Roseibium sp. Sym1: one gene and its partners. The protein of the gene in region 4 interacts with the protein of the main gene of each other region in a pairwise test. Links are inferred from orthologs where the notes say so. Each region holds a gene or a part of one and is shown on either strand. Other genes may lie near its edges.

Region 1 (6,940 bases), 3.7 Mb from region 4 along the record:
CCCAGAAAGACCATTTCAACCGGATCGGCACCGAGAGCCTTGGCCGCGTCCAGTCTATGGCCGAGTTCGAGGCGGTCGCCGGAGGAAAAGACCAGCGTGCGTGCCGTGGACAGGACGATTTCCGTGTCCGGCCTGTTGAGCAAGTCGGCGAGATAGGCCTTGTCGCCACGTTTCGTCGACTGCCGGTCCAGCGTGTTGCCGAGAAAGCTCATCTCCATGGGCTGGAGATCGGCAGCAGTGGCGAGCATGGGAAATATCCTTGGAATCTGCGGGGCGAGAGAGTGATGGCACCGGACCCTAGGGTACGGACTCATTAAATTGTGCTTTCAGGCGTCATTCGGGCACAGAAAAGCAAGGAAAAGCCTGCAGAGCTATGCTTGCGCATAGGTCAAAGGCTTTGACGTTGCTTTTCAATGCCCGATTGGCGTCCTTCGGATCGCTCAGGAAATGACTGTCTCCCGCGTTGCGAAACCTTGAAAACCATCCAGGTTTCCTGCGATTTCGCGCCTTGTATACAGTCTTTTCCTGAGCGACTTGAACGTACAATTTAATGGGTCCGTACCCTAGTTCAAGCCGTCCCGGAGGAAAAGCACCAGGGATGATCCGGTGCGATCAACTCTGAATGCAAATTGAGACAAGCGGTGGTCAATCCCTCTCCTGCGCCAGGCCGTCCCGGAGCTGTTCGATCAGGTTTTCCGCCTTGTCCGGGTCGTAGGCAAGCGGGGGGACCACGCCCCAGACCGGCCCGGGCCAGGCGGCATCCTCGCGGAAGCGGGCGATCACGTGCACATGAAGCTGCGAGACCTGGTTTCCGAGTGCGCCCACATTCAGCTTCTCGCAGTCGGTGACCCGCCTGAGACAGGTGCTTGCCTGTGCGATCTCGCGCATCAATTGTTGCTGGTCGGCCTCGTCCAGGTCGATCAGCTCCACCATGTCGGACCTGCGCGGCACCAGAAGCAGCCAGGGATAGTTGGCGTCCTTCATCAGCCGGACGGTGCAAAGCGGCAGGTCGGCGACGAAATAGCTGTCGCCTTCAAGGCGGGGATTGAGATCGAAAAACGACATGTCGGCATCCAGACAGTGAGAGGCGGCGCGGTCGCGGCCGCGGATTGCTTTTGCCCACCATATGGCTAGAGTCGGCTCGAAGTGAACCTTTATTCACACCTGCCTTCACGTGCCACATCACACTCCGGGTGCTCTTTCATGTCCCTCGAAACGGTATTGAGTTTTGTGCTTGTCGCCAGCCTGCTCGTCATGTCGCCCGGTCCCAACGGCGTTCTGATCGCCAAGACCGTGCCGACGTCCGGCCGGCTGGCCGCCTTTGCCAATATCGGTGGCTTCGTGACCGCCTTCATTCTCCATGGCACGCTGTCGATCCTCGGAATTTCCGTGATTCTGGTGCATTCGGCCGAGGCCTTCTTCGTGGTCAAGTTGCTGGGGGCCGCCTATCTGTTCTGGATTGGCCTGAAGGCGCTCCGCGAAGCCCTGTCACGCAAGACGCTGGCCCCGGATGTCTTGCCGGCGCGGCGAAAACGCACTTTGGCAAAGGCTTTCGGCGAAGGGTTCCTGACCAATGCCCTCAATCCGAAAGTGTCGATGTTCTACCTGGCGGCGTTTCCGCAGTTCATCCCGGCGGGCGAGGGCGCCGTCTCGTCGGCGATGTCGCTGGTCGCGCTGCATTCCCTGATCAATGCGCTCTGGTTCGCGGCCATGATCGTGCTTCTGGCCCGGATCAGCAGGGCGGCCCGGGATCCGTCGTTCCAGCGCTGGCTGAAGGGCGTCACCGGCCTGGTCTTCATGGGTTTCGGTCTGAAACTGGCGTCCCTGCGTCCTTGAGGAACAGCGTTTTTCCGGCAAACAAAAAACCAGAGCCGCCCTCTTGCCAAACCCCCGGGGGCATCTGATATAAGGCGCTCGGGAGGTTGGTGGTGGACGAGCCACTCGCCAACCGGGTCAGGTCCGGAAGGAAGCAGCCCTAACGAGCCTCGGCACGGGTCGCCGTGCCAGCCTCCCACCCAATTCAAAAGCCTCGAAGCTTTGCTGGAAGCACCGCCGGATCACCGCGGTGCTTTTTTGTTTTTTCGGCCGCAAAATGCCTCGGCGTCACCCCGGACGACCGAAGGGAGATCCGGGGCCCACTCATTTCCAGAGAAGTCGTTCTGAATTCTCCAAGCATGCGTTTTGCTGCCGTGGCCCCTTCAGCCGCTTCGACAAGCAGATCTGCGAGTAGGCCCCGGATCTGCGCTGCGCTTGTCCGGGGTGACACCTGCAAGCGCCTCTGCCGCCCAATGCATGTGCTTCCGCTTCCATGTTGACAGCATGTTATCTTGGTACCAATATACCAAAATGACGAAAACGATTGAACGTGTTCAGACCGGGGTCCGTGTTGAAAAACGGCTCCTGAAAGTGCTCAAGGGGCTTGCGGAGCATCTCGACATGTCACTCGGCGATCTTATCGAGGGCCTGGCGTTGCACGCCTTTGAAAACAAGCGGCCCTTCTCGGAGGAAACGCTCGGCAAGATCGCACAGCTGAAGAGTGTCTATGACCTCGACCTGACCGCTTCGGACAGTCACAAGCTCAAGGACGGAACGGATGACGGATCTTAGGAACTATGCGGAAATGACCGACCGTTTCGAGGCCGGAGTGCTCGAGGCAAGGGGCTTCACCCATGTCGATCATATCGGTGTCGCCTGCCAGATGTTGCAGCGCTATGAATTCCTCGATGCGGCGCAGCGCTACGGCCGCGCGTTGCAGGACGTCGCCGCGAGAGCGGGCGTACCGGACAAGTTCAATGTCACGATCACGCTGGCCTTTCTCGGTCTGCTGTCGGAACGCATGGCCGAAACGGCGCACGAAACCTTTGCCGAATTTCTGGAGAAGAACCCGGATCTGACCTCGAGATCGCTGATGGCGACCTGGTATTCGGACAGCCGGATGGCCTCGCCGCGGGCACGGCAGCAGTTCCTGATGCCGGACCGGTTTCAGGCATGAGGCGGGAAATCCTCTCCGGTCCGCACGCGTGAGCAAACCAACCACAGAAAAACTTTCAAAGGACCGTCCCACTTTGCAAAAAAATGGGTATGGTGCGGCTCATGGACGAGACTGGTTTTCCGGATGAGAGCGGCGCCGAGGCGCCCGGACTGATGAGCGGCGGCGGCGCGGCGGCGCCCGCGCCGAGCGATGGCGCCTACCGTGTGCTGGCGCGCAAGTACCGGCCCAAGACCTTCGAGGACCTGGTCGGCCAGGAGCCGATGGTCCAGACCCTGGAAAACGCGTTCGACACCGGCCGCATCGCACAGGCCTGGATGCTGACCGGTGTGCGCGGGGTCGGCAAGACAACGACGGCCCGCATTCTTGCCCGCGGCCTCAATTACGAGGTGCCGGGCGGTGCCGACAAGCCCACGGTCAAGCTGACCGAGGAAGGCACCCACTGCAAGGCGATCATGGAAGGCCGCCATGTCGATGTCATCGAGATGGACGCCGCCTCCCATACCGGCATCAACGACATTCGCGAGATCATCGACGCGGCCCGCTACCGTCCGGCGACGGCGCGCTACAAGGTCTATATCATCGACGAAGTGCACATGCTGTCGAACGCGGCCTTCAACGGTCTTCTGAAGACCCTGGAAGAGCCGCCGGAACATGTGAAATTCATCTTCGCCACCACCGAAATCCGCAAGGTGCCGATCACGGTCCTGTCGCGCTGCCAGCGTTTCGACCTGCGCCGGATCGACCAGGCCAAGCTGACCGGCCTGTTGCGCCGGATCTCGGACGCGGAAGGCATCCAGATCACCGACGAGGCCTTGATGCTGATCGCGCGGGCCGGCGAGGGTTCTGCGCGCGATTCGCTGTCCCTGCTGGACCAGGCCATGGCCCATGGTTCGGGGGCCATCGGGGCGGAAGATTTGCGCCAGATGCTTGGCCTTGCCGACCGGGCCCGGGTGATCGATCTCTTCGGCCACGTCATGGCCGGCCGCATCGAGGAGGCCCTCGGTGAATTGCAGGCGCAATACGAGGTCGGTGCCGATCCGGCGATCGTGCTGACGGACCTGGCCGATTTCACCCACCTGGTCACGCGCATGAAAGTGGCGCCGAAATCCGCGGACGAATCGTCGGTGACGGAAGCCGAACGCGCCCGTGGGCGCGAATATGCCGATCAGCTTTCCGTACGGCTCCTGTCCCGCGCCTGGCAGATCCTGCTGAAAGGCGTTCAGGAAGTCCATGCTGCCTCGAAGCCGCTGGCCGCCGCCGACATGGTGCTGGTACGCCTCGCCTATGCCGCCGACCTGCCGGATCCGGGCGAGCTGATGGCGCAGATCCGGAACGGGCAGACGCCGCAGGCAGGCGGCGCGCCTTCAGGTGGCGGTGCGGCGCCCTCCGGTGGTGGTGGCGGCCAGGCCATGGCGGTCGGCATGTCCCATACTTCCGGCGGTTCCGGCAGCGGTCCCAGCATGCAGGCCTCGGCCCGTCCGCAGCTCTCCGCCATCCAGGGAGGGTTGCCGGCGCCGCAGGCCTCGCCTCAGGCGGCGCCGCAGCCCGAAGCGCCGGCCGCGCCCGCCTACAACCTGAAAAACCTGCATGACTGCTCCGCGCTGGCTTCGGAAAAGCGCGACATCCCGATGAAGGTGGCGATCCAGCGGCAGATGCGGCTGGTGAAATTCGAGCCGGGCAAGATCGAGATCCAGCCGACAGAGGATGCGCCCGCCGACATTGCCGGCGAGTTCGGCCGCAAGCTCACCGAGTGGACCGGCCAGCGCTGGTTCGTCGTGGTTTCCCGGACCCAGGGCCGGCCGACCATCCACGAGGAGAATGAAGCCAACCAGCAGCAGCTTCTCTCCGATGCCAAGTCGCATCCGACGGTGGCCTCCCTGCTCGCGGCGTTCCCCGGGGCGAAGGTTGTCGATGTTACTGTCAAGGTCACGGAAGAGGACGAGGCGGCGATGGTGGATCCCATGGTCAGTGATCCGCTGCTGAGCGAAGCGCTCGGCGATGACGAAGACGATTGATCGGAACACCTTGTTCTTCTAAATGCAGTTCCCAGATGGGGTTTGACGCGCGGCAGGGCGCCGCTGCGGACGAGTAAAGGAGAGATCCGATGGATTTCCTGAAAATGATGAAGCAGGCCAAGCAGATGCAGGAGCAGATGGGCTCGCTTCAGGAACAGATTGTCGACATCGAAGTCGAGGGCAGTGCCGGCGCCGGCCTGGTCACCGTGACGCTCAACGGCAAGGGCGACATGAAGAGCCTTGCCATCGATCCGTCCCTGATGAAAGAGGACGAAAAGGAAATCCTTGAAGACCTGATCATTGCCGCGCACACGGAAGCACGCGCCAAGGTCGAACAGGCAATCCAGGAAAAGACCCAGGACCTGATGGGCGGCCTCGGCCTTCCCGCCGACATGAAACTGCCGTTCTGAGGTCAGGTGCTGCGGGAAATTGCCGGCTTTTGCCCCTCATCCGGCCCAGCTGGCCACTTTCTCCCGACGCGGAGAAGGGACCGGAGCGTGCCGCAAATCCGCAAAAATGTAGCCTCTCCCAATGGGAGAGGTCGGGCCGCAGGCCCGGGTGAGGGGATAGACCCCTCCTGATTGTGAAAGCTCTTTTGAAGAGAAACATATGGCGCAAAAACAAGTTGCGGGACCGGAAATCGAGCGGTTGATCCAGCTCCTGGCTAAGCTGCCGGGGCTCGGGCCGCGCTCGGCCCGCCGCGCCGCGCTGCATCTCATCAAGAAGAAGGATCAGCTGCTGGTGCCGCTGGCCGAGGCCATGGGTGTCGCGGTCCGCGACATCGGCATCTGTTCCACCTGCGGCACCGTCGACACCTGCGACCCCTGCACCATCTGCGCCGACCCGAAACGGGATCCGGGCGTGCTGGTCGTGGTCGAGGATGTCGCCGACCTGTGGGCGCTGGAACGGGCCGGGGCGATCAACGCCCGCTACCATGTGCTCGGCGGCACCCTGTCGCCGCTCGACGGCGTCGGCCCGGAAGACCTCAACCTTGCCTCCCTGATCGAGCGCTGCGGCGCCGAGGATCTCAACGAGGTCATCCTGGCGATCAACGCCACGGTCGAAGGCCAGACGACGGCCCACTACATCATGGACCAGCTGTCCCACCTTGATGTCAACGTCACCCGCCTTGCCCATGGCGTGCCGGTCGGCGGCGAGCTGGATTACCTGGACGAAGGCACGCTGGCGCAAGCGCTGAGAGCGCGCACGCGGGTTTGAGGGCCCTACTTCTGAAAAAGTCGCGCCTACCGGGGCTTTGTTGACGTCCTAAACCACCCCGGCGGTCATCCCGGCCTTGAGCCGGGACCCAATCCACATCGCTTCCCGGAAAGAGGTCTGGATTTGAGCGCTGTCAGCCGGCAATGCTGTGCCTCTTCCATTGCCTCTGGAAACCAATGGGTCCCCGATTGCGCTTCGCTTGTCGGGGATGACACAGGAGAGAAGTTCAGCGTTTCACTTTGTTCCTACCGTTCGAACAGAAACGCCGAACAGAACAGATCCCCGGGAAAGCGGAACAGCTCCTGGACGCGGCTGAAGCCTGCCTGTTCCCCCATGGCAATCCAGTCTTCCGGCGGTTCGGGATAGTCGCAGGTGCGGATGTGATTCCAGAGATGGGCGTATTCGGTGTCCGTCAGGATTGAGAACCTGCGGCGCAGTTCGCTTTCCCAGCGCTTGGTAAAGTCTGCACGTGTTTCGCCCGTCCGGCAGATCGGCTCGGCACACACGAAGATCCCGCCCGGCTTCAGCGCCTCGTGAAGGCTCGCCAGCATCTCCCGCTTCCGGTCGCGCCGAAGATGGTGGATGGAAAACCCGCACCAGATGATGTCGCAGCTTTGCGGCCTCTGCAGAACCGCGTCGTGTATGTCCTCTTCCGACAGGGTCACCGCGTAGGAAACACCCGCCATGACATCGGCGGCGCACTCCAGTGCCGGCC
Region 2 (6,779 bases), 450 kb from region 4 along the record:
TTCTATTATTCCTGAATAAAGCTTTTTCGCGGCAATAATCATGGGTTGTTATTTTGATTTTTGTTCGGAGTAATTGCATTGCGCTTGTGCTGGTCTTTCTGGCGAAGTCCGTGCGCGCTCCTGATTTCCTGCCGGTCTACGCGACCGGTTCGCAGGTGCCGGAGTGGCCGTCCGAGTATTTTTCGCCGTGGTCCTGTCACAATATGCAACCGGATTGCAAACAGGTTGCATACGCGACTTTGTTTCACGTAGGGTTGGTCTTTCAGAGGTCGCGCCGTCGTGTCTGGCGACGCGAAGGAAATGGATGTTTGCCTTGAGCGGTTTTCTTCAGATCGGGAGAATGTAGATGCGCCGGCTCACCCTGTGTGCCTTCATCAGCCTCTTCGTTCTCATTGACGCCGCCCGCGCCCAGGACACGCTGCGCTTTTCCGGTTTCGATGCTCCGAACCTGACACCGAAGGCCGAGCGGATCCTGTCCCGTGCCTATGAAGAACTCGGCATCCGGATCGAGACCGTTATCTCCAGCCCCCGCAGGGCGCTTCTGGACTCGGCCGCGGGAAAGACCGATGGCGAATTGGTACGCGTCAAGATCGCCGGATCGGCTCACGAGAGCCTGATCCGTGTGGATGTTCCGATCATCGAAGCGCGGACATTTGCCTATGCAAACAAGCCGGAGCTGCACGGGAAATCGTTTGGCGAGCTAAAGCACCTGCGCATCGGCCATGTGTCCGGGGCGCGGTTTGCGGCTGAACTTGCCAAAGGTTTTTCCGAGGTCTGGACCGCCGAGACACCGGAACAGCTGTTTGAAATGCTGCTGCGCGACCGGCTCGATCTGGTGATTGTGGGAGAGGGAACCGGCCGAAGGATTGTCCGTGAACGCGAGCTGAAGGACGTGTTCCCGCTGACGCCGTCGTTGCGGACCGTTTCCTTCTACCATTACCTGCATGAAAAACATGCCGCACTGGTGCCGAGGATAGAGGCTGTTCTCAGGAGGCAGCTTGAAGAGGCCAGGGAGGCCAGGCCGGACGACGACGTCCCCGGGGAGGCGGTTCCGGAAGAGAACGTGCTGCACCGGATCGGAATGACCTGATGGGTGCTGTGCGGCTCCAGGATAAGGACTGCCGCATGACGCGCCGTGCTGCCCTGTTGTGTTTGCTGCTGTCGTTTTGGTCCGGGACTGCCTTGCACGCGAACGACCCGCTTGTTCTGTCCGGGTTTGACGCGCCAGGCCTGACACCCGTTGCGCAAGGCCATCGGGCCCTGGTTCCCCGGGTCGAAAACGCCCTCAGGAACGTCATGTCCACGGGCAGTGCCCACAACGGCGAAGGGCCGAGCTGACACCTTCGCCCAGGGGCGCCTGCTCGCTTATTGACCCGCCGGTGAGCGGTTTGCTCCCGCCTGCTGCGCCTGGCCGAGGCTGGCACCAAGCAGGGCCGCCGCGCCGGCGAAGCCGCTGTCGCCACCGACCACCGTGTTGGGGACCAGTTTGCCGACAAGCCCGACCAGTTCCGGTTTGCGTTCCAGCGAGGTCAGCAGCTTTTCAAGCGCCTGCAGCAGGGCGACGCGGTCCTGGCCGAGCACGTCCACCTGGGCCCTCTGGCCGCGCGCGAGTTCTTCCAGGAACTGGCGTTCGGCACGGCCGAGGGCCGCGCGTTCCTGTTCACGCTGATTGGCCACCTGGACCGCGATCTGCGCTTCCACAAGGCGGGGCTGCTCGTCGGCGGTCGAGCGCGCCTGTTCGGTCTCGATGCGCTTCTGCTGGGCATCCGTCTCACGCTCGTAGGCGGTCGACAGCTGGTCCGCAAGTTGAACGCGCAGGCGGGAGACCAGCAGTTCAGGCGGAATGGCCGGTTCACCCAGGCGGATCTCCCTTATGTTCACGCCGGCCTTGTTGCCTTCCACCTTGATCTGCTGCTCGATGGTCTGTTCGATCGCGTCCCGGTTTTCAATCAGGTCGAGCACGCGGGTCGGCCGGACCGTGTAACTGGCCGGCTGCGCCAGTGTGCCGTCCTCGTTCCTGTCCTGGACACGGATCGAGGCGCCGGCGACATTGCGCACGATTGAGCGGATCGCAGGGGTCAGAATACGGTTCTCGATTTCCTGCAGGCCGCCGACAGAGCCGACGACAACCGGCGCGTTGTCGGGATCGACCTGCACCAGGGCACGCAGTTCCAGCGGGATGTCCCAGCCCTCGACCTTGACATAAACCGCCCGGTCGGCGGCGTCGCCCGGGATCTGTTCCTGCACGGATCGCTCGGTCTGCTGGATGTTGCCCTGCTGGTCGACGGACAGGTCGATGATGCGCTTGGTGTAGCCGCCCTTGTATTCCCAGGTTTGTACCCGGGTATCGACCAGGGTCACCTCATAGGCCTGCCGGTTGAGGTAGTAGGCGCCCGGAAACAGCGGTTCCTTCCAGATGCCCACGCAGCCCCGCGGTACCAGGGGCACGGTCAGTGCCTCGCGGGACGCCGTGGACGCGGATACCTCCTCCTCGACGCAGTTGATGCCGGGCTGGCTGACATTGGACTTGACCACGCCGACATGGCCGGCCGGGATGATGGTGGCGTTGGTGTTCTCGTCGAGGCGGACATCGAACAGGTAGCGGTTGAGGCGGTACTGGCCCGGTTTCAGGACTGTTTCCTGCGGACCGCGGAGCCCGCCATTGGTCAGGAAGGTGGCCGCGTTCAGCATCTCGCCGACATTCTCGTCCGAAATGGCAGGCGCCATGAACATGCCCGATGGCATGGCGCTCCCGTCAAGCGCCGTCAGCTGGCCGTAATAGCCTTCCGGAATGGTGATGACGTCCCATTCCTCGAAATCGTAGAGCACGCGGACCAGCGGAATGAAGTGAAAGCCGGGGCCGAGGATCTGGGCCTGGGGGCCTTTTTCGCCGTCGAGCGCGATGATGCGGCCCTCGGGCAGTTCCTTGAAGGCGTAGATGCGCTTGAGGTGGCCGACCTGGTTGGCATCGACAAAGATGAAGGACGTGGACAGCAGCATGAAACCGCCGATCGCAATCAGGACAATCCCCATGATGCGGCTTGCGAACAGCCTGACAAGGCGATGACTGCCGGCGTGGGCCCCCGTTCGGCGCAGCATGATCGCCGCGCCCAGAAAAATCGCCAGAATTCCGATGACCACACCAAGCATTGCATGTCCTCCCGCGCGTGCCACGATCGAGCGTTATCTGATCGCCGAGCTGGCGGAGAGTCAAACGAAGCTTCTGTAAAAATGTCATGTTTTGACGCGCCGCCGCATGAAATTTGCTCGACGGCGCCTCATGTGAAGACTAGAACCGGCAAAAAGGCGTCCGGGAGGATACATGAAACCGACCAATCCGGTCTTTACCGGCATCGACACCACCGTGTTCGAGACCATGTCGCGCCTGGCCATGGCCCATGGAGCCGTGAACCTGGGGCAGGGGTTTCCGGATGTGGACGGGCCGGAAGACATCAGGCGCGTCGCAGCCGAGGCGCTGGTCGAGGGGCCGAACCAGTATCCGCCCATGCTGGGCCTTCCCGCCCTGCGCCAGGCGGTTGCCGACGCCAACAAGCGTTTTTACGGGCTGAACGTCGATCCGCAGAGCGAGGTCATGGTGACTTCGGGGGCGACGGAAGCGCTGGCGGATTGCCTTATCGCGCTGGTGTCTCCCGGGGATGAGGTGGTCCTGATCGAACCACTTTACGATTGTTACCTGCCGATAGTGAAACAGGCGGGTGGCATTCCGGTACGCGTGCGTGTGACACCGCCGGACTGGTCGATGAACGAGGATGCCCTCAGAGCGGCCTTCTCGGAGCGGACCAAGGCGATCCTGATCAACAATCCCATGAACCCGACCGCCAAGGTCTTTTCCGAACGTGAACTGCAGCTGATCGCCGATCTGTGCATCGAGCACGACGTCTATGCGATCTGTGACGAGGTTTACGAGCATCTGGTGTTCGACGGTGCACAGCACCGGCCGCTGATGACCTTCGACGGCATGCGCGAACGCGCGGTGCGGATCGGCTCGGCCGGCAAGACCTTTTCTCTGACCGGCTGGAAAGTGGGGTACGTCACCGGACCGGCCGGGCTGATGGATCCGATCTCCAAGGCGCATCAGTGGCTGACCTTCACCACGCCGCCCAATCTGCAAAAGGCGGTCGCCTACGGCCTTGGCAGGGACGACAGCTATTTCGCCGGTCTGACGCAGGACCTGATGTCCAAGCGCGACCGCATGGCCGCCGGTCTTGCCGGACTCGGGTTTTCGGTTCTGCCTTGCGCGGCGACCTATTTCCTGACCTGCGACATCGGCGGTCTCGGTCTCGGCCGGACGGATGTTGAGGCCTGCGAGACCCTGGTCACGCAGGCCGGTGTCGCTGCCGTTCCGGTGTCGGCCTTCTATGGTTCCGACGCGCCGACAGACTATATCCGTTTCTGTTTTTGCAAACAGGACACTGTCATTGACGAGGCGCTGACACGGCTTGCCGCTTTTCTGACTGCGGCGCGGGCCGAATCCGCCTAGCCTCGAATTCGAGCGACCCTATTGAAATGAGAAACTACATGGACAATCCCGCGCTGGTCGACGTCACCAGAGGCTCCGTGACCGAAAGCGTTCATCGCGGCAGTATTGCCATTGTCGATACGGCGGGCAAACCTGTCTGTGAAATCGGCAATGTCGAAGCGCGTGTGTTTCCGCGTTCCGCCATCAAGGCCCTGCAAGCCCTGCCGCTGGTGGAATCGGGGGCGGCCGATGCGCTGGACCTGTCCGATGCCGAACTGGCGCTGGCTTGCGCCTCGCACAGCGGCGAGGAGGTTCACGCAAATTCGGCGCGCGTCATGCTGATGAAGGCCGGACTGAGCGAGGACGACCTGGAATGCGGGCCGCAATGGCCGCAGCGCATGGAAGACGCGGCCAAGCTGATCCTGGCCGACGAGACACCCTGCGGGCTGCACAACAACTGTTCGGGCAAACATGCAGGGTTTCTCGGCCTTGCCAAGGTGATGGGAGTCGACACCAAGGGGTATGTCGACGCCGGTCATCCTGTGCAGCGGGAAATAAAGCTGGTGATGGAACAGTTGACCGGCGACACGCTGTCGGAGGACGTCTGCGGCACGGATGGTTGTTCCATTCCGACCTACGCGACACCATTGCAGAAATTCGCGCGGGCCTTTGCCGCGTTCGGAACGGGCGAGGGCCTGGAACCGCAGCGCGCCGACGCCGCACAGCGTCTCTACGACGCCTGCATCAACGAGCCTTACATGGTCGCCGGCGCCGACAGGTTCTGCACAAAGGTGATGGAAGGGTTCCGCGGGCGGGTCTTCGTCAAGACCGGGGCCGAGGGCGTGTTCTGCGGTTCGGTGCCCGAACTCGGTTTCGGTATCGCTCTCAAATGCGACGACGGCGCAACGCGCGCCGCCGAGGTGATGATGGCGACGGTGCTGGAAGCTCTTCTGGAGTTGAACGAAGACGAGGCCGCGCTTCTGGACGGGCTGGTCAATCCGCCGATCCTGACCCGGCGCGGGATCCAGGCCGGCCATATCCGGCCGAGACAGGACTTCCTGGCGGCGTTGAAGGCCGCGCTGCCGTAGGGCTGGTACAGAAGTGGCTCACCCAACGACGTCATCCTGGGGAGGACCTTCAGGTCCGTCTCGAAGGATCGGCCGCTTGTTCTGACTGTGCCGCCCATCCTTCGAGACGCCGCTGACGCGGCTGCTCAAGATGACGTCGTTGGGTGTGAATCGAGTTGGGTTAAAGATCCTTTTTCATCAATATCTTGTTGCCGGTTATTGAAGTTTCACTCCATCCAAGGTGACTGTAGAGCGTGACGTTTCCGGGCATGCCCACGTGGGTCGCAAGGTGAATTTCGGTAGCGCCGCCGTCCCGTGCTATGCGCTCCACATGCTCGATCAGGCACCTGCCCAGACCTTGTCCTTTCACATCCGGGTCAACGGCGATGTTCATCAGGTGGGCCCTTGAGCCCTTGAGCGAAAAGATGGCGCAGCCGGTGATCCTGCGGCCCAACTCGGCGACAAGGACGTGATGATCGCGTATGTCGTCGGCAATACCTGCGGAGACATCCGGCAGGTCCGGAAGGTTCGATTTTACCGGTTGATAGGCGCGGTCGATACAGGATTTGAGGGCATCGACGTCTTGCAAACCGGCCTTGCGAATGGCTGGTTGGGCGCTTGTCCTTGTCACTGGAGTTGTCTCATGGCGCATCGCCCCGGCCTGTCCTTCCGTTTCACCCACGCGATCACCCGCACGCCCGCCGACAGTGTCGCCAACGGGATCCGCGCCGTGGATTCAGGTGACCCGAGCGGGGAAAAATTCCGCGAAGAACATGGGCTTTATGTGAAGGCACTGCAAGAGGCCGGTCTGACCGTCGACGTTCTGCCGCCGCTGGAGGCCTTTCCCGACAGCTGCTTTGTCGAGGACCCGGCCTTCTGTCTGCCGGAGGGGGCGATCCGGTTGCGTCCCGGCACGGCGAGCCGGGAGGGCGAGGGGCGGGAAATCCGGGCCGCGCTCGTTGCCCGCTTCGGCAAGGTGGTCGAACTGCCGGGCTCCGGTCATGTGGACGGTGGCGACGTGCTGATGCTCGACGATGTCATCCTGATCGGCCTGTCGGCGCGCACCGACCGGGAGGGCGCGGACGCCTTCGCGAAGCTGCTGGGCGAGTGGGGCTACAAAGCCGAGGTCTGCGAGACACCGGAAGGCGTCCTGCATTTCAAGACGGCCTGCTCGACGCTCGGGGACAATGTCATCCTGGCCACAAGGGCGATGGCCGACAGCGGTTTCTTCG
Region 3 (6,917 bases), 3.1 Mb from region 4 along the record:
TGGAAGACCTGGGGGTCGTCGCGTGATCCGGATCGGCCTCACCGGCTCCATCGGCATGGGCAAGTCGACCACGGCGAAGATGTTCGCCGCCGAAGGCGTGCCGGTCCATGACGCCGATGCCACGGTCCACACGCTCTATGCCGGCCGTGCCGCGCCGCTGATCGAGGCGGCCTTTCCGGGGACGACCGTCGGTGGCAAGGTCGATCGCAAACGGCTTTCCCCGCATGTGCTCGGTAATCCCGAAGCGATGAAAAGGCTCGAGGCCATCGTGCACCCTCTGGTGCGCGCGGAAGAACAGGCTTTTCTGGACACGGCCCGCGCCGATCGCCGGCGCATCGTCATGATGGACATCCCGCTCCTGTTCGAAACCGGCGGCGACAGGCGCGTCGAGGTGTCGGTGGTTGTGTCGGCCGCCGCGGAGATCCAGAGACAAAGGGTTCTGGCCCGGCCGGACATGACGGAAGAGCGGTTCGAGGCCATCCTGGCCAAACAGATGGCTGACGCCGAAAAACGGCGGCGGGCACATTTCCTGATCGATACCGGCATGGGCATGGCCCCGGCCCGGCGCCAGGTTTGCGCCATTCTCAAGGCGCTGGCGGGCTGCGGATAACACGCTTCGGTCAAATGACGTCAATTGACCGGAAAGCGCTCCAGCTCAATCAAGTCCCGGAATTTTCGAACAATAGATATCTTTCGTGTTCCGCGTTTCGAAGCACTCCGATCCGGCTTCGATATCGGCCGGAGCGGGAATTTCCACCGCCGGCTCCCCGTTCACGGAGTTGCCGTAATTGCTGAGTTTGATCTCGGTTGTGTCTCCGCTCTGCCATGTCAGCAGGTAAATTGCCGAAAATGCGTTTGCGGAAACTTCGATGGTGCAGTCTTCGACCGTGAGGCTGTTGCCGGCAAGCAGGGAACAGGTTCCCTGGTGGCGCTCCGGGCCTGCGGCATTGGCGGAAGCCGCCAGCGAGGCAATCAAAGCGCTGCACGCGAGACATAATCCAATATTCATGACCGCCTCCGTCTGAAACCGGCTGAACTCCGGGGAAAACCAGCATGCGGTCTTGCCTCCAACCGGTCAACCTGCACAGTGAATCGAAGAGACAAGGGCCAGGAACATGCGTGAAATCTCCTTCGATACGGAAACGACGGGTCTGAATCCGCGCGGCGGCGACCGGCTGGTGGAAATCGGCGGGGTTGAGCTTTTCAACCACATTCCGACGGGCAACTCGTACCACGTCTATATCAACCCGCAGCGGGACATGCCGGAAGAAGCTTTCCGGGTGCATGGCCTGTCGGCGGAATTCCTGTCGGACAAGCCCCTGTTCGAACATGTCGCCGACGAGTTTCTGGAATTTGTCGGCGATGCCACGCTGGTGATCCACAATGCGGCCTTCGACATGGGCTTCATCAATGTCGAACTGGAGCGCGCCGGCCGGCGGATCATCCCGAACACCCAGGTGCTCGACACCCTGGACCTTGCCCGCCGCAAGCATCCGACCGGGCCGAATTCCCTCGACGCACTTTGCTCGCGCTACGGCATCGACAACTCCAAACGCGTCAAGCACGGCGCCTTGCTCGACGCGGAAATCCTGGCCGAGGTCTATCTGGAGCTGATCGGCGGCCGTCAGACCGCGCTTGGCCTGGTGACGGAAGAAGAGCAGTCGGACGCCGGCAGCATGTCCTTTGAGCCCGGCGAACTCGGCACCTTCAACGCCCGCCCGCGGCCGGCACCCTTGAAACGACCGCTTCTGGATAGCGAACTGGAAGCGCACAAGGCCTTCATCGAGCGCATGGGCGAAGATGCGCTTTGGGGAAAATATGGCGGGTAGGCCGCGTGCCTGCATAACGCGACCGTTCCGGATCACCTATCCTAGCAACCACCGCACCGTCTCGAAATGCCGTTTTGAGCCGCCCCCTTCGAATGCCCAGGTCATTGTTTGTCCGATGGTCCAGAGGCGGGCCCGCTCGCGGTCCAGCGAGAGCTCCACGGACAGCCTGTCGAGCCGGTACAAGGCAGCTTGCCTGGAATGACCGAACTCGGGGCTGCGTATGATCGGGCTGAGAGCAAAGGCCGGATCCCCCGCGAGCGGTTTCGGGTCGATCGCAAGCCAGTCCGCGCGTTCAGCGGAAAGAATATTGTGTCCGTGCAGGTCCTGGTGCAGCAGCACCCGGTCGGTTTCAGCGGCACACAAATCGGACAGCGCGGTGACCGCAGCGTCCACCAGCCTCTGTTCACAGGGTTTTCCCGCTTTCAGCCAGTTCGTTTCCAGAGCGGTCAGCCAGCGTCTGGCCTCGTCTTCGAGCCCTGTGAAAGGTGCGCCGGCGGGGACAAGCAGCTGGTGCAGCAGATCCGACACGACACCAAGATGATCCGCAAGCGGATCATCGGCGAGAAAAGCACCCGGCGTGCAGCGTTCCAGGAGCAGCGCATTGAGATCCGGCGCATGTTCCAGCAACCGGATCGCGCCATGTCCGTTCCAGAGTCTCAAGGCGTCCGCCTCGAAGCGGCATTCGCGGTCAGGATATTGCAGCTTCAGAACGGCTTCTTCACCGTTGCGCCGGGCCGGCACAACGTAGGAAACATTGCCGCCTGAAAAGGCGTCGCCTATCCAGTCAAGTCTGAAACGGTCGCGGCTGCTTTCCAAAAGGTGAGGCAAACCGGCGAGCCATGCGTGCCCGCGTTCCGTCTCATTCAACCAGAGCAAGGTCTCCGGGACCCGGAATGCGGATCCGGTCGCCAAATCGGACATGCCGGAAACCTGGCCGGACGTTCAGAGCATCGACGGCAGGACCCGGTCCGGCGGGCGATGACCGTCCATGAAGGTCTTGATGTTGATGATGACCTTTTCGCCCATTTCGATACGGCCCTCGATGGTTGCCGAGCCCATATGCGGCAGCAGCACGACATTCTCCAGCTTGACCAGCTTGGGATTGACGGCCGGCTCGTGTTCGAACACGTCGAGGCCTGCCCCGGCAAGCTCACCGGCCTCCAGCATGCGGATCAGGGCGTTTTCGTCGATCACCTCGCCACGTGCGGTGTTGACCACATAGGCGTCCTTTTTCAGGAGCTTCAGGCGCCGGGCGGACAGAAGATGGAAGGTGCCCGGTGTGTGCGGGCAGTGAATCGACACCACGTCCATGCGCGCCAGCATCTGGTCGAGGCTTTCCCAGTAGGTCGCTTCCAGTTCTTCCTCGACGGCCTCGGCCACGCGGCGGCGGTTGTGGTAATGGATCGACATGCCGAAGGCCTTGCCGCGGCGGGCAACGGCCTGGCCGATGCGGCCCATGCCGATGATGCCCAGCCGTTTGCCCCAGATTCTGTGACCGAGCATCCAGGTCGGCGACCAGCCGGCCCAGTCGCCGCTTTCGATTGCCTTGATGCCTGTGGCAAGGCGTCGCGGCACGGCCAGCATCAGGGCCATGGTCATGTCGGCGGTATCCTCGGTCAGGACACCGGGCGTATTGGTGACGTTGATGCCGCGATTGTTGGCGCTGACCACGTCGATATTGTCGACGCCATTGCCGAAATTGGCGATCAGTTTCAGATTTTCACCTGCCTGGGACAACACGGAGGAATCGATCCTGTCGGTCACTGTCGGCACCAGCACATCGGCTGTCCGGACCGCTTCCACAAGCTCGGCCTGGCTGTAAGGCCTGTCATTTTCGTTGAGTCGTGTTTCGAAAAGTTCGCGCATTCGCGTTTCGACCACCTCCGGAAGCTTCCGGGTGACTACAACGACAGGCTTCTTTTTCGCCATACCATTTGCCTTTCGCGCTGCGTTGAGGACTTGTTAACCTCAACGGTACCACCTTGTCGCTGCGCGTGACGCGAGCGGAAGAGACCACACCCTTTCCTTACCAGATGGTCCGGCAGAAACAAGGGATCGGTTTCATTCGTCACGGATTACCGGGCTGACGGGATCGGCAAGCTGGTTTTCGCGCAAAATTTTCGGTACAGGTTTGCTCACAAAAGCGATCAATAACAATTGGACTACCGGACATAATGGCTTTTACGTACTCAGCATCCCGGCTCTTCCTCTGTGCGATGGCACTTGTTCTCGGGCTGAGTGGTGGAGCAACCTCCGCGCTGGCCCAAGGCAGCGGGACCAGGGCGACCGATTTGCCCTTGCCGAGATTCGTCAGCCTGAAGTCGGACCGGGTCAATGTCCGTGTCGGCCCGTCTCGGGAGCACAAGATTGCCTGGACCTTCGTCCAGTCCGGCCTGCCGGTGGAAATCATCCAGGAATTCGAGAACTGGCGCCAGATTCGCGACTGGGAAGGCAAGCAGGGTTGGGTCTTCCATTCGCTGCTGTCCGGACGGCGCACGGCGCTGGTGACCCCTTGGGAAAAGAACGACCGCACACCGCTCAGGGCGCGGTCGCGCTCGGACGCGGACATCGTTGCCGAACTCGAACCCTTCGTTCTGACTTCGGTCGATGAATGTGCCGGCGGCTGGTGCCGGGTCAATGGCGAGAATTACGACGGCTGGCTCGACCAGACGCGGCTTTTCGGCGTCTATCCCGACGAAGTCGTCGACGACTGACGACGGACGAAGTCGAACCAAAAAAGGCGGCCAACCGGCCGCCTTGTTCGTTTGTCGGTTGATCCGCGAAATCAGTCCGCCTTGACCTCTTCCTGAACCTTCAATTCGTTCAGGCGCGGCATCGACATGATGTTGTAGCCGCTGTCGACAAAGTGGACTTCACCGGTCACGCCACCGGAGAGATCCGACAGCAGGTACAGGCCGGTGCCGCCGATCTCGTCCAGGGACACGGTCCGGCACAGCGGCGAGTTGCGTTTCTGGAAGTTGAACATCAGCCGGGCGTCGGAAACGCCGGAGCCCGCCAGGGTGCGCACCGGGCCCGCCGAGATCGCGTTCACCCGGATGTTCTGCTCGCCATAATCCACCGCCAGGTAGCGGACCGACGATTCCAGCGCCGCCTTGGCAACGCCCATGACGTTGTAGTTCGGCATCACCTTGGTGGAGCCGCCATAGGTCAGCGTGACCAGCGACCCGCCATTCGGCATGATCGCCGCGGCCCGCTTGGCGATTTCGGTGAAGGAAAAGCACGAAATCATCATGGTACGGGAGAAATTCTCGCGCGTGGTGTCGGCATATTTGCCGCGCAGCTCCGACTTGTCGGAAAAGGCGATGGCATGCACCAGGAAATCGATGCTGCCCCATTCGGCCTTCAGCGTGTCGAACACGGAATCCACCGATGCGATGTCCTCGACATCGCAGGGCAGCAGGATGTTCGAGCCGACGGATTCGGCAAGCGGCTTGGTACGGCGGCCGAAAGCCTCGCCCTGATAGGTGAAAGCAAGCTCCGCGCCGTGGTTGGCGAGTGTCTTGGCAATGCCCCAGGCGATCGAATGGTCATTGGCAACGCCCATGACCAGGCCGCGTTTGCCCTTCATCAATTCAGACATTCAAAACTCCTCAGCCGTGGTAACGCGACAGTGCGAGCGAGGCATTGGTGCCACCGAAGCCGAAGCTGTTGGAGAGCACCGTGTCGAGGCCGGCGTTGTCAACGCGTTCCATTGCGATTTCACCCGGCTTCAGGGCCGGATCGAGCTCGGTGATGTTGGCGGAGGCCGTGATGAAATCGTTCTGCAGCATGAGCAGGCAATAGATCGCCTCCTGGACACCGGTGGCGCCGAGGCTGTGGCCCGTCAGCGATTTGGTGGAAGACACCGGTGGCTGAGCCTCTCCGAACACCCGCCGGATTGCCTCGATCTCGCCGATGTCGCCGACCGGCGTCGAGGTCCCGTGAGAGTTGATATAGTCGACCTTGCGGTCACCCAGGGTCTCGATGGCCAGGCGCATGCAGCGTTCGCCGCCCTCGCCGGAAGGTGCCACCATGTCGTAGCCGTCGGAATTGGCCGCATATCCGGTCACTTCGGCGTAGATCTTGGCGCCGCGCGCCTTGGCATGTTCCAGTTCTTCCAGCACCACGACCCCGCCGCCGCCGGCGATGACGAAACCGTCGCGGGTGGCGTCATAGGCGCGGGCCGCGGTCTGCGGCGTGTCGTTGTATTTGGAGGACATGGCACCCATCGCGTCGAACAGGCAGGACAGGGTCCAGTCGAGTTCCTCGCCGCCGCCGGCGAACATCACGTCCTGTTTGCCGAACTGGATCTGCTCCGTGGCCGCACCGATGCAATGCGCTGAGGTGGAGCAGGCCGAGGTGATGGAATAGTTGATGCCCTTGATCTTGAACGGTGTCGCCAGACAGGCCGAGTTGGTCGAGCTCATGCCGCGGGTCACCATGAACGGGCCCATGCGTTTGGGCGAGCCCTTTTCCAGGACGATCTGGTGCGCCTGGAACAGGTTCTTTGTGGACGGACCGCCGGATCCCATGATCAGGCCGGTGCGGGTGTTGGAAACGTCGCTCTCTTCCAGACCGCTGTCGGCGATGGCCTGCTGCATGGAGATGTAGTTATAGGCGGCGCCGTCACCCATGAAACGCAGCTGGCGTTTGTCGATCAGCGAGGGAATGTCGATATTCGGCATGCCGTGAACCTGGCTGCGAAAGCCGTGTTCGGCGTAGTCCGGTGCAAAGCTGATACCGGACTTGCCTTCGCGCAGGCTGGCCAACACTTCTTCTGCATTTGATCCGATGGAAGATACGATTCCCAAACCGGTGACGACAACGCGTCTCATTGCGGTCTCCTATGTCCTTTTCAGCGCGGCGTGGCGTTCAGGGGTCAGTGGCCTGCCGGCAGGTAGATAATATGCAAACCGGCGCTTCCAGTCAGAAAGAAGCGCCGGCAAAACAGTTGATTGTGGCTCGAGGGCGTCAGGATTTCGCCAGCCCCACGCGCAGGTCCGTTGCCTTGTAGATCTGTTCGCCGTCCGCCTTGAGCCAGCCGTCGGCGATGCCGAGCACCAGGCGGCCCTTCATGATGCGCTTGAA
Region 4 (8,031 bases):
GACGAGGTTGCATCCAGGCTCGAACGTGTTCCGGATGTCGTGGCCGCCATCCCCTTCATTGAAGGACAGGCACTTGTGTCCGGCCCCGCCGGCAATCTCGGCGCACTGGTGCGCGGTGTTCACGAGAGCGACCTGCGCCGCATTCCCCTGATCGCGGACAACATCCAGCTGGGCACGCTGGACGGTTTCGCCGAAGGCGAAGGCGTTGCCATCGGCTCCAACATGGCGCAACAGCTCGGGATTACCGTCGGCGACAACATTACCGTGATCTCGCCGCGCGGCAGTGTGACCCCGATGGGCGTAACGCCCCGGCTGAAGGCCTACCCGGTCACGGCGATCTTCAAGATCGGCATGAGCGAATATGATGCCACCTTCCTGTTCATGCCCCTTGAGGAGGCGCAGGCCTATTTCAACATGGATACCAAGGCAACCGGGGTCGAGCTTTACGTGGTCGACCCGGACAGTGTCGGTATCATGAAGGCGGCGATCGAGGAGGGCGCGGACAGACCCACCTTCGTGACGGACTGGCGCCAGCGCAACGTGACCTTCTTTTCCGCCCTGGAGGTGGAGCGCAACGTCATGTTCATCATCCTGTTCCTGATCGTTCTGGTGGCTGCGCTCAACATCATTTCCGGCATGATCATGCTGGTGAAGGACAAGGGCAAGGACATCGCCATCCTCAGGACCATGGGGGCAACCCGCGGCGCGATCATGCGGATTTTCCTGATCACCGGGGCCAGCATCGGCTGTGTCGGCACGCTGGCGGGATTTGTTCTCGGGCTGGTCGTCTGCCTCAACATCGAGAGCATCCGGCAGTTCGTTTCCTGGATGACGACCACCGAGTTGTTCTCGCCGGAACTCTATTTCCTGTCGAAACTGCCGGCGGAAATCGACAGCGGCGAAACCACGACCGTGCTTGTCATGGCCCTGGTCCTGTCCCTGCTGGCGACGGTCTATCCGGCATGGCGCGCGGCGCGGCTCGATCCTGTCGAAGCGCTCAGGTATGAATAGGGAGACGGGAGATGGACATGGCCGTTGATCCGCAAGGCGCACCGGGCCTCGCTCCCGCAGCGCTCGAGCTTTCCGGCATCGCGCGCAGCTTCGAGGAAGGCGACCGTCAACTGCACATTCTCAACGGAGCCAACCTTCGGATCGAGGCGGGGGAGATGGTTGCGCTGGTCGCAGCTTCCGGCACCGGAAAATCGACCTTGCTGCATATCGCCGGGCTGCTGGAGCGCCCCGACGAGGGCGACGTGTTCCTCGGTCCGGTCAATTGTTCGGAACTCAATGATGTAGAGCGCACCGCGATCCGGCGCAACGACATCGGCTTCGTCTACCAGTTCCATCACCTGCTGCCCGAGTTCACGGCGCAGGAGAACATCATGATGCCGCAGATGATCCGGGGCCTGCCGAAGAAGGTGGCGGCCGAGCGCGCGAATGAACTGCTCTCCTACCTGCGGCTCGGTGAGCGCGGACTGCACAGGCCATCGGAATTGTCAGGCGGTGAACAGCAACGCGTCGCGGTCGCGCGCGCCGTGGCAAATGCACCGCGCATCCTGTTGCTCGACGAGCCGACGGGCAATCTCGATCCGAACACGGCCGCCTATGTCTTCGATGCCTTGTCTGCGCTCGTGCGGGCGTCCGGCGTTGCCACCCTGTTCGCAACCCACAACATGGAACTTGCCGGGCGCATGGACCGGGCAATCACCCTTGAGAACGGTCTCGTGAAGGCCCTTTAGCCGGGTCAGGACCACCGGTATTTGGCTTCGGCCCGTTGGCCCGGCAGGCGAAAACCGGTCACCGTCGAGCTGCTCAGGCGGTCGTGAACAAAGCGAAAACCCCAAGTTTTCAGCAAATTTGATTTGCCTGTTTGCAAGGAGAACAAAAAGTGCTTGCAAAGAGAACAAAATTAGAACATAGTCCTTTTACGCAATCAGCAAGGGTTGGAGGATGTGATGTTCCATATCGCTCGTGATTTTGCCGCTTTCGGATCTCTCGTCTGTTTCTGCACCACACTCGCAGTTTGGGGCGACGTGCTTTTTTCCGTCAATTGACAATACCTTTGCAGGTCTGCTCCGCTGCATGAATTGATCGCTTCTCTGACAGGTGCCGCAATTGCTGCTTGTTGAGGGGGCGCATGTCCCGTTTACGGGTCGGCGTTGCGAATCCAAAGAACAGCGGGGACGACCTTGCTGTCGCCTCGACAGGCGGCTCCGGACCGGGTTCACTTGGGTTCTGATTCTCAGAACAAGCCGTGAGTGCCGTTATGCCTGGTCCCGCCGATGTTTCTTCTCTATCCGCTGAAACGGATGCAGCCGGCCGGAATGGGGCCGGGGGGCCGGGCTATGTTCATCTGAGGGTGCATTCCGCCTTGTCGCTTCTTGAAGGCGCCTTGCCGATCAAGAAGCTTTTGGACCTGGCAAAGGCCGATGCGCAGCCGGCTCTGGCAATCGCCGATACCAACAACCTGTTTGGCGCCCAGGAGTTCTCCGGGAAAGCGTGGGGCGCGGGGATCCAGCCGATTACCGCCTGCCAGCTCTCGATCTTTTTCGACGACGGTTTAGAAAGCAGCCGCAAAGGCGAGCCCGCGCTTGCGGACGTCGTGCTCATCGCGATGGACGAGACCGGATACGGCAACCTGATGGAGCTCAGCTCGCGGGCGTTTCTCGATACCGAAACCGGACTGCGGCCGCATGTATCCGCCAGCTATCTTTTTTCGAAATCCGAGGGTGTGATCGTTCTGACCGGCGGGGTCAACGGACCGGTCGGCGCTGCGCTGCTTGCCGGCAGAAAGGATCTCGCCAGGAACCGCCTTGAAGTCCTTGCGGACCGTTTTCCGGGCCGGTGCTATGTCGAAATCCAGCGCCACGGCATGGAAGCGGAGCGCAAGACAGAGGACGCCTTCCTGTCGCTCGCCTACGAGCTTGATTTGCCGGTCGTGGCCACCAACGAGGCCTTCTTTCCCAAGCGCGAGGATTATGAGGCCCATGACGCCTTGATCTGCATTTCGGAAGGGCGGGTGCTGATCGAGGATGACCGGCGCCGCCTGACGCCGGAACATTATTTCAAGAGCCGCGCGGAGATGTGCGCGCTGTTCGCGGACCTGCCCGAAGCCCTTGCCTCGACGGTCGAGATCGCCAGGCGGTGCAGTTTCCGGCCGCTCAAGCGGGCGCCGATCCTGCCGCGGTTCGCTGGGGCCGATGCCGATCCGGAAGAAGCGGAACGCGCGGAAGCCGAGGAACTCAAGCGGCAGGCCCGTGAGGGCCTTCAGGCGCGCCTTGATGCCCACGGACTGGCGCCCGGGCTGGAGGAAAAGGACTACTGGGAACGCCTCGACTACGAGACCGGCATCATCGAACGGATGAAGTTCCCGGGCTACTTCCTGATCGTTGCCGACTTCATCAAATGGGCGAAGAACAACGACATACCGGTCGGACCAGGGCGTGGCTCCGGCGCGGGCTCGCTGGTTGCGTGGTCGCTGACCATCACCGACCTGGACCCCATGCGTTTCTCGCTCCTGTTCGAGCGCTTCCTCAACCCGGAACGTGTGTCGATGCCGGACTTCGACATCGATTTCTGCCAGAGCCGTCGTGAAGAGGTGATCCGCTACGTCCAGGAAAAATACGGCCGTCAGCAGGTGGCTCAGATTATCACCTTCGGTTCGCTGCAGGCGCGCGCGGTGCTGCGCGATGTCGGCCGTGTGCTGCAGATGCCCTATGGCCAGGTCGACCGGCTGTGCAAGCTGGTGCCGGCCAATCCGGCCAACCCGGTCACGCTCGGTCAGGCGATCGAGGATGAACCGCGCCTGCGCGAGGCCGCAAGGGAAGAGGAAATCGTCGAGCGGCTTCTGGGCATGGCGCAGAAGCTGGAAGGGCTCTACCGCCACGCCTCGACACACGCCGCCGGCGTGGTCATCGGCGACCGGCCGCTGGAGCAGTTGGTGCCGCTCTACCGCGATCCGCGTTCCGACATGCCGGTGGCGCAGTTCAACATGAAGATGGTCGAGGATGCGGGCCTCGTGAAGTTCGACTTCCTCGGCCTGAAGACGCTGACCGTGATTGATACCGCGGTCAAGCTGATCGAGCGCCGCGGCATCAACGTGGATGTGGCGGGGCTACCGATCGACGATCTGAAGACCTATCAGATGCTTGCCAGGGGCGAGACCTTCGGCGTGTTCCAGCTGGAAAGCCAGGGCATGCGCCGTGCCATCGCCGGCATGAAGCCCGACAGGTTCGAGGACATCATCGCCCTGGTGGCGCTCTACCGTCCGGGCCCGATGGAGAACATCCCGGTCTACAACGCCGTCAAGCACGGCGAACAGGATCCGGACTGCCTGCATCCACTGCTCGAACCGATCCTGATGGAGACGAACGGCATCATCGTCTACCAGGAACAGGTGATGCAGATCGCCCAGGTGCTTTCCGGCTACTCGCTCGGCGAAGCCGACCTTCTCCGGCGTGCGATGGGCAAGAAGATCGCGGCGGAAATGGAAGTGCAGCGCGCCCGCTTCGTCGACGGCGCGGTGGAACGCGGCATCAACAAAACCCAGGCCGGAACGATCTTCGACCTGGTGGCGAAATTCGCCAATTACGGCTTCAACAAGTCGCATGCCGCCGCCTATGCGCTGGTCTCCTATCACACCGCCTGGCTGAAGGCGAACCACCCGGTCGAGTTCATGGCCGCGTCCATGACGCTCGATCTCGGCAACACCGACAAGCTCGGTGATTTCCGCCAGGAAGCGCGGCGCATGGGCATCGAGATCGTGCCGCCTTCGATCAACCGGTCCCAGGTCTATTTCGACGTTGCCGACGGCAAGATCCTGTACGCCATGGGGGCGATCAAGGGCGTCGGTGAACAGGCGGTGGAGCATATCGTTGATATGCGCGGCGATACGCCCTTCACGAGCCTCGGCGATTTTGCACGGCGCATTTCGCCAAGGGCGCTCAACAAGCGCACGCTGGAAAACCTGGTGGCGGCCGGGGCTTTCGACGAGCTGGAGCCAAACCGGGCCCGGGTCTTCGAAGGGCTTGACCGGATCATGGGGCTGGCGCAGCGCTCGGAAGAAAACCGGACGCTCGGCCAGGACGAGCTCTTCGGCGGCAGCGACAGCGAGGAGCCGTTGCAGCTCGACGACGTTCATGGCTGGACCAACGAGGAAAAGCTGCAGCGCGAACATGCCGCCATCGGCTTTTACCTGTCCGCCCACCCGATCGACGAATATGCCTCCGTGTTGAAAAAGATGCGGGCGCAGCCCTGGACCCAGTTCGCCGAGGCGGTCAAGCAGGGTGCATCGCACGGGCGCTTGGCCGGCACGGTCGTTTCCATGCAGGAACGCAAGACCAAGACGGGCATGCGCATGGGCATTGCCCGCCTGTCCGATGCCACCGGCCAATACGAGGCGCTTCTGTTCCGGGAGAAACTCGAGCAGTTCCGGGACGTGCTGCAGGCCGGGCGCTCGGTCGTGGTGCTCGTCGGAGCGGACATGCGCGATGACGAGCCTTCACTCCGGATCGAACAGGTCGACCCGATCGACCAAATGGCGGCGCGGCTGCAAAAGAGCATGCGCGTTTTCGTCCGGGATGAACGCCCGATCCAGAGCCTGACGAAGCATCTTCAGGTGCGCGGGGAGGGCGATGTCACGGTGATCGTTCTCCTGGAAAACGGCGCCCGTGAGGTCGAGGTCAAATTGCCGGGCCGGTTCCGCCTGTCGCCGGAAATCGCCGGTGCGCTGAAAGCAGTCCCCGGCGTGACGGATGTCCAGATGGCGTGAGTGCACCGGGAAAGACGGCGGAGCGAAAGTCTGTCCGGATCTTGTTCTTCCGCAGGGCAGGGTGATGCGCTAAAATTCGTGCAGAAAACAAAATGTCGGCTGGGGGCCGTTGCAACCTTCAAGGTGAGCGCAAATGGCCTGCATTCTCAACACGGCGGTGCTCGCCGCCGCTCTGGCAATTCCTCTGACTACGGCACCGGCCGGTTCGGCGCGGGCCAATTCCCTGATGACCGCCTGCAAGGTCGATGTTGCGTCCCTGTGCAAAGGCGTCCCGGAAGGCCGTGGCCGAATCTCGGCCTGCCTGTTTGCCCATGACAACCGGATTTCCGGCACCTGCAAACCGGAACTGTCCAAGATCACCAGCAGCGGCACCTTCAGGAAAATGGTGCCTTCCAGCCTGAACAGCCTGAAGGGATCGGCCGGGGACACCCAATTGAGGCGGGTCTGCGCCGGGGATATCAAGACTTACTGCGGCGGAGTCGGCTCGGCGACGGACCGTATACTGGCCTGTCTTTATGCCTGGTCCAACCGTATCGGCAAATCCTGTCATGCCGAGGCGAAGGCGATTTTGACAGGGGGCCGGTGATCGATCTTGCCAGGGCCCTGCTCGGCGGAATGTCTTGTCCCGAAGTGCAGCGCTTGCGTTCCCGGTTGCTTCAGGCGCCAGACGCAACATGGCCCTCCGCGGGACGTTTTCCTGCCTGGCCTGCACGACAATGCGTTTCCACCAGTCGCACCAGATCCTGGAAGGCGTCGCTAATGCGGGCCGGAGACACATGCAGCTCGATTTCCGCCAGCCCGAGGGCGGGCAGGCCGAATCGGCTGCCGATATCGCAGCAGCCGGACGGAATGCTGCGCGGTGTCTTGACCGTGATCGCCAGGCCGGCCTGCACCGGGACGTTGACGCCGGTGGGAGACTGGCTGACATAGGGTTCCCGCCAGGGCCGCCCGGTTCGCCCGACCGCGGCCAGGGCATGCGCCCTGAAGATGCAGCCGTCGGGATTGAGCGCCAGGGGCAGGTCCATGCCATCGCCAAGGTCGAAGGTCTCATGTGCCACCCAGATCATCGGCTCCACTCCCAGGACACGGCCGGTCCGGGTCGGTTGATGCCTGACGGCCAGCACCAGATCCAGCTTGCCCTCCCGGAACTGCTCCACGAGCGTTGAGGAAATGTCGCAGACAACCTCGACCTGTACCTCCGGATGGGTCCGCGCGAGTTTCGCCAGCAGGATCGGCAGGTACGCGGCCGCATGTTCTTCCGTCAGGCCGAAGCGGATGCGCTCGAGCGGCGTGTCCCGGTTCAGGGCCGTCCGGGCGTCCTGCTGCAGGCTGAGCAGCTGGCGTGCGAAAGGCAGAAGCCTGGTGCCGCCGGGCGTAAGCGCCACGGTTCGGCTCGTGCGGGTGAAGAGACGGGTGCCAAGATGCTCTTCCAGCCGCTTGATCTGCAGGCTGACCGCCGACTGGGTGCGGTTGAGCAATTTGGCGGCTGCACTGAAGCCGCCCGTGTCGGCAACGGTGACAAAGGCCTTGAGAAGATCGCTGTCCATTTATCTATTAAAATTACTCATAGAAAGAATATCAATAACTCGTTTCCCGCATCGAAAAAGGTCTTCTACGGTCGGCTTCAAGATGAGGTCGCCCGAACCGAAGGAGACGGTGCTGATGAGCGAGACGCAGATATTCAAGTTCAGCCTGGAGGATTGTATCGACCTGGCGCGCTACCCGGTCGACAGGCTGGAAACCGCGGCGGGACAGCAGCTGGTGGCCACCTGCCGCCGGCAACTGGCCGGTGACGGCTGTGTGGTCCTGAAGGACTTCGTGTTGCCATCCATGCTGGAGCGGCTTGAAGCCGAAACGGAACGGTTGTCCCCCAACGCGCATATCAACGAGACGGAGACAAATCCCTACAATTCCGCCGCCGATCCGGGCCTGCCGCCGGCGCATCCCAAGAACCGGTTCGACGACAGGACCAACGGTTTTGTCGCAGGCGATCGAATCGCACCGGATACAATCGTCCGCACCATTTATCACGATGCCGCCTTCAAGGCTTTCATCGCCGCGGTCGTGGGCGAGCCGGAGATCCACGAATTCGCCGATCCGCTGGCGGATCTCGTCATCAACGTCCTGAAGGAGGGACGGCAGCATCCCTGGCATTTCGACAGCAACGACTTCATCGTCTCGATGCAGACGCGCAAGCCGCTCGCAGGCGGTATCTTTCAGTATGCGCCCGGCATCCGCGGTCCGCAGGGAGAGAACTTCGA

Evidence for each region.
Region 1: the proteins of dnaE (region 4) and O6760_RS04810 interact in binary tests that used the Escherichia coli proteins (3 or more experiments, as listed by UniProt). The link is inferred for Roseibium sp. Sym1 from one-to-one orthologs.
Region 2: the proteins of dnaE (region 4) and O6760_RS19505 interact in binary tests that used the Escherichia coli proteins (3 or more experiments, as listed by UniProt). The link is inferred for Roseibium sp. Sym1 from one-to-one orthologs.
Region 3: the proteins of dnaE (region 4) and dnaQ interact in binary tests that used the Escherichia coli proteins (3 or more experiments, as listed by UniProt). The link is inferred for Roseibium sp. Sym1 from one-to-one orthologs.

The regions. Positions count from the first base shown.
Region 1 is NZ_CP114786.1:1,059,955-1,066,894, reverse strand. What follows is about bases 2,556-5,550. They hold O6760_RS04810 (DNA polymerase III subunit gamma/tau), read left to right. Parts: upstream 2,556-3,093; coding sequence 3,094-5,007; downstream 5,008-5,550. Other genes in these bases: O6760_RS04805 (YbaB/EbfC family nucleoid-associated protein), read left to right, coding at 5,097-5,417; O6760_RS04815 (hypothetical protein), read left to right, coding at 2,594-2,992; O6760_RS04820 (hypothetical protein), read left to right, coding at 2,556-2,607. Outside these bases: nudC (NAD(+) diphosphatase), read right to left, coding at 1-248; O6760_RS04835 (HIT domain-containing protein), read right to left, coding at 646-1,065; O6760_RS04830 (LysE family translocator), read left to right, coding at 1,204-1,836; more of O6760_RS04820, read left to right, coding at 2,347-2,555; recombination mediator RecR, read left to right, coding at 5,617-6,225; O6760_RS04795 (class I SAM-dependent methyltransferase), read right to left, coding at 6,471-6,940. UniProt on the Escherichia coli protein: Part of the beta sliding clamp loading complex, which hydrolyzes ATP to load the beta clamp onto primed DNA to form the DNA replication pre-initiation complex.
Region 2 is NZ_CP114786.1:4,291,329-4,298,107, forward strand. What follows is about bases 2,578-5,411. They hold O6760_RS19505 (aminotransferase), read left to right. Parts: upstream 2,578-3,322; coding sequence 3,323-4,501; downstream 4,502-5,411. Other genes in these bases: O6760_RS19500 (SPFH domain-containing protein), read right to left, coding at 2,578-3,150; O6760_RS19510 (asparaginase), read left to right, coding at 4,540-5,411. Outside these bases: O6760_RS19490 (hypothetical protein), read left to right, coding at 347-1,090; O6760_RS19495 (hypothetical protein), read left to right, coding at 1,126-1,338; more of O6760_RS19500, read right to left, coding at 1,366-2,577; more of O6760_RS19510, read left to right, coding at 5,412-5,568; O6760_RS19515 (GNAT family N-acetyltransferase), read right to left, coding at 5,729-6,178; O6760_RS19520 (dimethylarginine dimethylaminohydrolase family protein), read left to right, coding at 6,191-6,779. UniProt on the Escherichia coli protein: Shows aminotransferase activity with methionine and histidine as substrates, and to a lesser extent also with phenylalanine.
Region 3 is NZ_CP114786.1:1,657,064-1,663,980, reverse strand. Bases 1-2,972 are described here. They hold dnaQ (DNA polymerase III subunit epsilon), read left to right. Parts: upstream 1-1,115; coding sequence 1,116-1,829; downstream 1,830-2,972. Other genes in these bases: O6760_RS07535 (2-hydroxyacid dehydrogenase), read right to left, coding at 2,772-2,972; O6760_RS07540 (aminoglycoside phosphotransferase family protein), read right to left, coding at 1,866-2,750; O6760_RS07550 (hypothetical protein), read right to left, coding at 656-1,009; coaE (dephospho-CoA kinase), read left to right, coding at 23-610; O6760_RS07560 (shikimate dehydrogenase), read left to right, coding at 1-26. Also shown: more of O6760_RS07535, read right to left, coding at 2,973-3,758; O6760_RS07530 (SH3 domain-containing protein), read left to right, coding at 4,127-4,543; enoyl-ACP reductase FabI, read right to left, coding at 4,615-5,430; fabB (beta-ketoacyl-ACP synthase I), read right to left, coding at 5,441-6,664; 3-hydroxyacyl-[acyl-carrier-protein] dehydratase FabA, read right to left, coding at 6,801-6,917. UniProt on the Escherichia coli protein: DNA polymerase III is a complex, multichain enzyme responsible for most of the replicative synthesis in bacteria. The epsilon subunit contain the editing function and is a proofreading 3'-5' exonuclease.
Region 4 is NZ_CP114786.1:4,746,357-4,754,387, forward strand. Bases 1,885-5,970 are described here. They hold dnaE (DNA polymerase III subunit alpha), read left to right. Parts: upstream 1,885-2,266; coding sequence 2,267-5,770; downstream 5,771-5,970. Other genes in these bases: O6760_RS21720 (cysteine rich repeat-containing protein), read left to right, coding at 5,904-5,970. In the rest of the region: O6760_RS21705 (lipoprotein-releasing ABC transporter permease subunit), read left to right, coding at 1-1,011; O6760_RS21710 (ABC transporter ATP-binding protein), read left to right, coding at 1,023-1,739; more of O6760_RS21720, read left to right, coding at 5,971-6,356; O6760_RS21725 (LysR family transcriptional regulator), read right to left, coding at 6,427-7,317; O6760_RS21730 (HalD/BesD family halogenase), read left to right, coding at 7,433-8,031. UniProt on the Escherichia coli protein: DNA polymerase III is a complex, multichain enzyme responsible for most of the replicative synthesis in bacteria. This DNA polymerase also exhibits 3' to 5' exonuclease activity. The alpha chain is the DNA polymerase catalytic subunit.